One region of the Hamadaea sp. NPDC051192 genome, then DNA from elsewhere that is predicted to be linked to it. Evidence: riboswitches for the same ligand, from Rfam matches in the RefSeq annotation. Region 1 holds a riboswitch; the other holds the start of a gene.
What was found. A riboswitch is a leader RNA that binds a small molecule or an ion and turns the genes downstream of it on or off. The one in region 1 is predicted to bind thiamine pyrophosphate.
Positions count from the first base shown of each region.

Region 1 (3,401 bases):
GCCGTTGACCGCGACGGCCACCCCTCTTTGCTCCGGCGTGACCACTGCGACCAGCTCGGCGACGCTGCCGGGCAGCTCTCGCTCGGTTCCGTTGACCGTGATCACCGGGCCGCCTCCACCAAGGTCACGACACGTTCGGCCGTCCACGGCGTCAGCGCGATCCCGTTGCGGTAGTGCCCGGCGGCGACCACCAGACCGGGCCGCACGACGTCGACGATCGGCAGGTTGTCCGGCGTCGCCGGCCGGAACCCTACGGTGACCTCGGCGAACACCGCCTCGCGTACGCCGGGCACCAGGGCGATCGCGTCGCTCAGCAGCTCGTGCACGCCCCCGGCGCTCGGGCGGGGATCGGTGTCCTCCGTCGAGGTCGCCCCGACGACCAGCTCGCCGTCCGGCCTCGGCACCAGGTAGACGTGGCGGCCGTGGACGTATCCGCAAATCAGGTGGGTCAGCGTCGGGCCGCCCCGCAGCCGCAGGGTCTCCCCGCGTACGGGGTGGATGGGCAGGCCGGTGAGGGCGGCGGTGCCGCAGCCGGCCGCGACCACGGTCACGTCGGCGTCCACCTCCGACAGGTCCCGCACCTGCCCAGCCGTGCCGGCCCCGGCCGCTCCGACGGCCGACGTCAGTCGCTCGACCAACCGGCGCGGGTCCACCTGAGCATCGATCTCCGTGTACGCCCCTGCGCGTACCCCTGGCTGGAGAGCGGGTTCCCGCTGCCGCACCTCGGCCGCGGACAGGGCGTCGACGGGAAGCCCGAGACTGTCCTGATAGGAGCGGTAGCGAGCGATCTCGGCCTGGTCGGCGGGGGTGACGCCGACCAGCAGCGAGCCGGACCGGGCGAAGCCGACGTCGCCCAGCTCGGCCGCGAAGGCCGGCCAGGCGCGGACCGAGGCGACCAGGAGTTCGGTGAGGCGGTGCTCACCGAACGCGGCCTCGGCGACCGGGGCGAGCATGCCGGCGGCCGCGTGCCAGGCGCCCAGCGCGCCGTCGCTGTGGACGGTGACCGTGTGCCCACGCTGGGCGAGCCGCCACGCGCACGCGAGCCCGATCGGACCGGCGCCCACCACCGCGACCCTCATCGCCGGGTCCCCTCAGACGCTGGATCAGGGTTCCCGGTCGAATCTCGACCGGTGGTTCGACCCTGATCCCTGATCTGCCGCCGATCGGCGGTGACCGCCGCGAGCAAGGCGGACGTGGCAGACGCGGGGTCGGCCGCGTCCCGGACCGCCCCGATCACCGCGATCCCGTACGCGCCCGCCGCGAGCACCGATGGAACGTCCGCCAGGGTGAGCCCGCCGATCGCGATGACCGGTACGCCCGCCGCCGCGCCGACCACGGCGATCAGCCCGCCGAGGCCGATGACGTTGGTCGCGACGTCCTTGGTGAAGCTGGGATTGACCTGGCCGCAGCCGAGGTAGTCCGCGCCTTCCGCGATGACCTGCCGGGCGCGTTCAGGAGTACGCGCACTCGCCCCGATCAGGCCGCTGCCGCCGAGCACCGTACGCGTCGCGTGCACCGGAAGGTCGTCGGCTCCGACATGGACAGCCGCGGTACGCAGGGCGACCGCGATGTGCGGCCGGTCGTTCACGACGCAGATCGCACCGCGCTCCGCGCACAACGGCGCGATCCTGCTCGCGAGGTCGTAGAGGGCACGATCGCTGACCGAGTCCTCCACGCGGACCTGGATCAGTGGCGCGCCACCGGAAAGGGCCGCCCGTGCGATGTCGACCGAGTCGGTCACCACGTGGAGCCGAGGGATGGGACGGGTAGCCCGCATTGCACTCCTCCCTGCGCCGGCATGATCCGGATCAGGTTCTACGGTCGGGGCTACCAAGCCCCCTCTCAGCCCGGTGCACCGGACTCCCGTGGGTTGTCCCGCGCAGAGTAAGCACGCTCGGTGGCGAAAGGCAAGCCGACCGTCACAGCCGTAACAGCGACCCCCTCCCCCCGCCCCCCTCCCCCACCCCCCTCCCCCCCGCCGCTCTACGCGTTGATCATGGAGTTAACTGTGGTCTCGACGGTGTGTCGAGGGTGCGAACTCCATGATCAACGCTAAGTGGGCGAGGGTCAGCGGACGTCCCAGACGGGGCCGGGCGTCTCGACCACCTCGTTGTCCCCCTGGAACACCACGAAACGGTCGAAGGACTTCGCGAACCACCGGTCATGGGTCACGGCGATCACCGTCCCCTCGAACTTCGCCAGGCCCTCCTGCAGCGCCTCCGCGCTGGCGAGGTCGAGGTTGTCGGTCGGCTCGTCCAGCAGCAACAACGTCGCCCCCGACAGCTCCAGCATCAGCACCAGGAACCGCGCCTGCTGCCCGCCGGACAGCGTGTCGAACTTCTGGTCGCCCTGCTTGGCCAGCTCGTACCGGTCCAGCGCCCGCATGGCCGCGTGCCGGTCCATCCCCTGGCGATGCTCGTCACCGCGCCACAAGATGTCGACGAGGGTACGCCCGAACAGTTCCGGCCGATCGTGCGTCTGCGAGAAGTGCCCGGGTAGGACACGTGCACCGAGCCGAGCCATGCCGCCGTGGGCGACCGGGGCGTGCGTACCGCCGTCCACGCTGGTCGTGATGCCTTCGGTCCCGCCCCGGGCCAGCAGCCGCAGGAAGTGGGACTTGCCGGTGCCGTTCGCGCCCAGCACGGCGAGCCGGTCGCCGTACCAGAGTTCCAGGTCGAACGGGAAGGTCAGGTTCTCCAGCTCCAGCTGCTCACAGATGACCGCGCGCTTGCCGGTGCGGCCCCCGGAGAGCCGCATCTTGATCTCCTGGTCCTTCGGGGGCAGCGGCGGGGCGCCGGCCTCCTCGAACTTGCGCAGCCGGGTCATCGCCGACTGATAGCGCGAGGCCATGTCCGAGTTGTACGCCGCCTTCTGCTTGTACATCAGCATCAGCTGGCGGAGCTTCTCGTGCTCCTCGTCCCAGCGGCGGCGGTCCTCCTCCATCTTCTCGTGCCGGGCGTACCGGGCGTCGTGCCAGCTCGCGAAGCCGCCGGGATGCACCCAGGCGGAGTTCCCCTCAACGGCCACGACCCGGTCGGCGGTCTGATTCAGCAGCTCCCGGTCGTGCGACACGTAGAGCACGGACTTCTCCGACTCCCGGAGCCGCTTCTCCAGCCAGCGCTTGGCCGGCACGTCGAGGAAGTTGTCCGGCTCATCGAGCAGCAGGACCTCCTCCGGCCCCCGGAGCAGCAGCTCGAGAGCGAACCGCTTCTGCTGGCCGCCGCTGAGCGTACGCACCGGGCGGTCCCGGGTGCGGTCCCACGGAAGGTCCAGCACGAGGGTGCTGACCGTGTCGGCGAGCACCTCGAACTCGTACCCGCCCGACTCGCCCCAGGCGGTCAGCGCGTCGGCGTACCGGAGTTGCGCCTGCTCGGCGGAGCGACTGAATCGGCCCCGCGACT
Region 1 is NZ_JBFBAZ010000118.1:4,048-7,448, forward strand. It holds gene thiS (sulfur carrier protein ThiS) at 1-105, opposite strand, end outside; gene thiO (glycine oxidase ThiO) at 102-1,079, opposite strand; partial or broken gene thiE (thiamine phosphate synthase) at 1,169-1,777, opposite strand; TPP riboswitch at 1,769-1,877, opposite strand; gene AB0M47_RS33000 (ATP-binding cassette domain-containing protein) at 2,068-3,401, opposite strand, start outside.

Region 2 (3,401 bases), on a different contig from region 1:
GTACGCCCCCATGGCGGGCGGCGCCACGAGCAGCAGGCCCAGCACCGGGGCGATGATCAGCCAGCCGACGAGCGGCCCGCCGTGCGCGTGCGCATGCCCGTGATCATGGTCTTCGGACTCGTCCTGCTCGGCCGCCTCCGAGCGGTACTCGTGCCACAACGTCATGACCGCAGCGGCGACCAGCAGCACGCCGGAGAGGATGAGGAACGGCCGCAGCCCCTCCTTGACATAGCGGAGATAGAGGTCGCCGAGGCTGATCTTGAGGACTGCCCCGCCGAGCAGCAGCATGATGACGGACTGCGCCTGCCGGTTCACAGGAAGACCACCCCCAGGAGGCCGGCCACCCCGGTCGCCACCGCGAAGGTGGCCGGGGCGAACCGGGTGGCGAACCGGCGTCCGAAGACGCCGGCCTGCATCGAGATCAGCTTCAGGTCGACCATCGGCCCCACCAGGAGGAACGCCAGCCGAGCGGTGAGCGAGAACTGCGACAGCGACGCGGCGACGAAGGCGTCCGCCTCCGAGCAGATCGACAGCAGCACGGCGAGCACCGCCAACGCCAGTACGCTCAGCACCGGCCGCTGCGCGACCGCCAGCAGCCACTTCTCCGGCACGAGCACGTTGATCGTGGCAGCCGCGGCGGCACCGAGGGCGAGGAAGCCGCCCGCGTGGATGATGTCGTGGCGGCAGGACGCCCAGAACGCCCGCGACTTCGACAGGTCGTCGAGTTCGGGCCGGTGCGGCAGCTTGATCCAGTCCGCCTTGCCGAGCCGCAGCCAGAGCCAGCCCATCCCGGTCGCCACGATCAGGCTGCCGATCGCCCGGAGGACGACCATCTGCGGCTGGCCGGGGAACGCGACCGCCGTCGCGGTGAGCACGATCGGGTTGACCGCCGGGGCGGCCAGCAGGAAGGCTAGCGCTGCGGCCGGGGTGACCCCGCGGCGCATCAGGGAGCCCGCGATCGGCACCGAGCCGCACTCACAGCCGGGGAGCACCACCCCAGCACAGCTGGCTACCGGAACCGCCAGGGCGGGGTGCTTCGGCAACGCCTTCGCCCAGAAGCTCCGGGGCACGAACACCGCGATCACGGCCGAGAGGACCACCCCGAAGACCAGGAACGGGGTCGCCTGCACCATCACGGAGACGAAGACCGTCGTCCAGGTGCTGATCCGGGGCCCGTTGATCAGGTCAGCGACCTGCGTACGGAACAGGACCAGGAGGACGAGGAGGACGGCGAGCACCTCGACTGAGCCGACCCGCCATCGTCGCGGTCCGTCCGGCGCTTCTTCGGCCGGCCGGGGCCGGGTCGGGGAGACGGTCGTCACGAACCCGTACGCTACCGGCCCGGAAGAGGTGTAACCTACGCGGCACAACTGAACATCAGACGGACAGGGGAGCGCACAGCGCTGAGAGTGCGTCCCGCCTTGGAGACAAGGCGGTCGCAGACCCTCGAACCTGATCTGGACAAGGCGTCGCCCTGGGGAGGGCCGCCGATGCCAGCGTAGGGAGTTCGGTCTTCACCTCATCGTTTGCGCCATGCCATCAATCCCTCCTTGGGATCATGAAGGCATGGCGTGCGTCTTCTCCTGGTTCCCCCCTCGAACTAGGAGTCGTCCATGAACAACACCGCTTACCGGTGGCGAACCGTAGACATCGTCGTCACCGCGGTCGTCGCCGTCGCCTTCGGCGTCGTCTTCTGGGCTTGGAACCAGCTGTGGTTCGGGCCGTTCAGCGCCGCCTTCGCCGGCTTCCCGCCGGCCGGAGCGATCATCACCGGCGTGTGGTTCCTGCCGGCCGTGCTCGCTCCGCTGATCGTGCGCAAGCCGGGCGCCGCCCTGTTCGCCGAGCTGGTCGCGGCCGTCATCTCGGCCCTGCTCGGCTCGGCCTGGGGCGTCACCGTCCTCTATTACGGCCTCGCCCAGGGCGCGGCCGGCGAACTCGGCTTCGCCATCGGCGCGTACAAGCGCTGGGGGCTGCCGAACGCGCTGCTCACCGGCGGTCTCATCGGAGCCGCCGCGACCGTCCTCGACCTGACCACCACCTCGTACGGCGAATGGTCGGCGGCGTGGCAGATCACCTACGCCCTGATCCAGATCGCCAGCGGCGCCCTCATCGCGGGCGCGGGCTCGTTCGCCCTTGCCCGGGGGCTGTCCAGCACCGGGGTGCTGGACCCGTTCCCCTCCGGGCGTACGCGCGAGCTGGTCTGATGCTGACCCTGGACGGGTACGGGTGGCGGCACGCCGGCCGCCGCGCATGGGCGGTCCGCGGCGTCGACCTGCGGATCGACCGTGGCGAACGGGTGTTGCTGCTCGGCCCGTCCGGGGCGGGCAAGTCCACGCTGCTCGCGGCGATCGCCGGGCTCCTGCCGACGTCGTCGGGCGAGGCCGAGGGCGTCCTGAAGGTCGAGGGCCGGCCCGGCATCGTCTTCCAGGACCCGCATTCGCAGCTGGTCATGCGCCGCTCCGGCGACGAGGTCGCGTTCGGGCTGGAGAACCTCGGCTGGCCCGTCGACCGGATCTGGCCCCGGGTCGACGAGGTGACGCGGGAGGTCGGCTTCCCGTACGGCCGCGATCGGCGTACCGACCAGCTCTCGGGCGGTGAACAACAGCGGCTCGTCCTGGCCGGGACCCTCGCGCCCCGGCCGGACCTGCTGCTGCTCGATGAACCCACGGCCAACCTCGACCCGCAGGGCGCGGCCCAGGTGCGCCAAACGCTCCGCGAGGCCGTCGAGGCCGAGGTCACGGTGGTGCTGGTCGAACATCGGATCGACGAAGTCCTGCCGCTCATCACCCGGGTCGTCGTCCTCGACCCCGGCGGCGGCGTCCGCGCTGACGGGCCCCCGTCGCTGCTGACCGGTCCGCTCGGCGACGAACTGGCCGCCGCCGGCGTGTGGGTCCCCGGCCATCCGGTCCCCGCGCAGCGCGCCTCGGCGTCACCCGGTCGCGCCTTGATCTCCACTCAGGAGCTACGGGTACGCCATCTGGCGTACCAGGATGTGCACGTTCGAGAGGGCGAAACCGTGGCCGTGACCGGCCCCAACGGCGTGGGCAAGTCGACGCTGGCCCTGGCCCTCGGGGGCCTGCAGCGACCGGCGGCCGGTGCGGTGGTGACGCCGGACGGCAAGCCGCACAAGTGGCGGGCGAAGGTGCTCGCGACGCGGATCGGATCGGTGTTCCAGAATCCGGAGCACCAGTTCGTGACCTCGACCGTACGCGACGAGCTGGCCCTCGGCGGCACGCCGCCCGCGCGGGTCGACGAGCTGCTGGAACGGCTGCACCTGGCCGAACTGGCCCGGGCGAACCCGTTCACGCTGTCGGGCGGGCAGGCCCGGCGGCTGAGCGTGGCGACCGCGCTCGCCGCCGCACCGCGACTGCTGATCCTGGACGAGCCGACCTTCGGACAAG
Region 2 is NZ_JBFBAZ010000040.1:40,812-44,212, forward strand. It holds gene AB0M47_RS19015 (TIGR03943 family protein) at 1-315, opposite strand, end outside; gene AB0M47_RS19020 (permease) at 312-1,322, opposite strand; TPP riboswitch at 1,378-1,522, shown strand; gene AB0M47_RS19025 (ECF transporter S component) at 1,614-2,204, shown strand; gene AB0M47_RS19030 (ABC transporter ATP-binding protein) at 2,204-3,401, shown strand, end outside.
Region 2: linked by a shared signal. The riboswitch ahead of AB0M47_RS19025 (ECF transporter S component) and the one ahead of thiE (thiamine phosphate synthase) in region 1 are both predicted to bind thiamine pyrophosphate.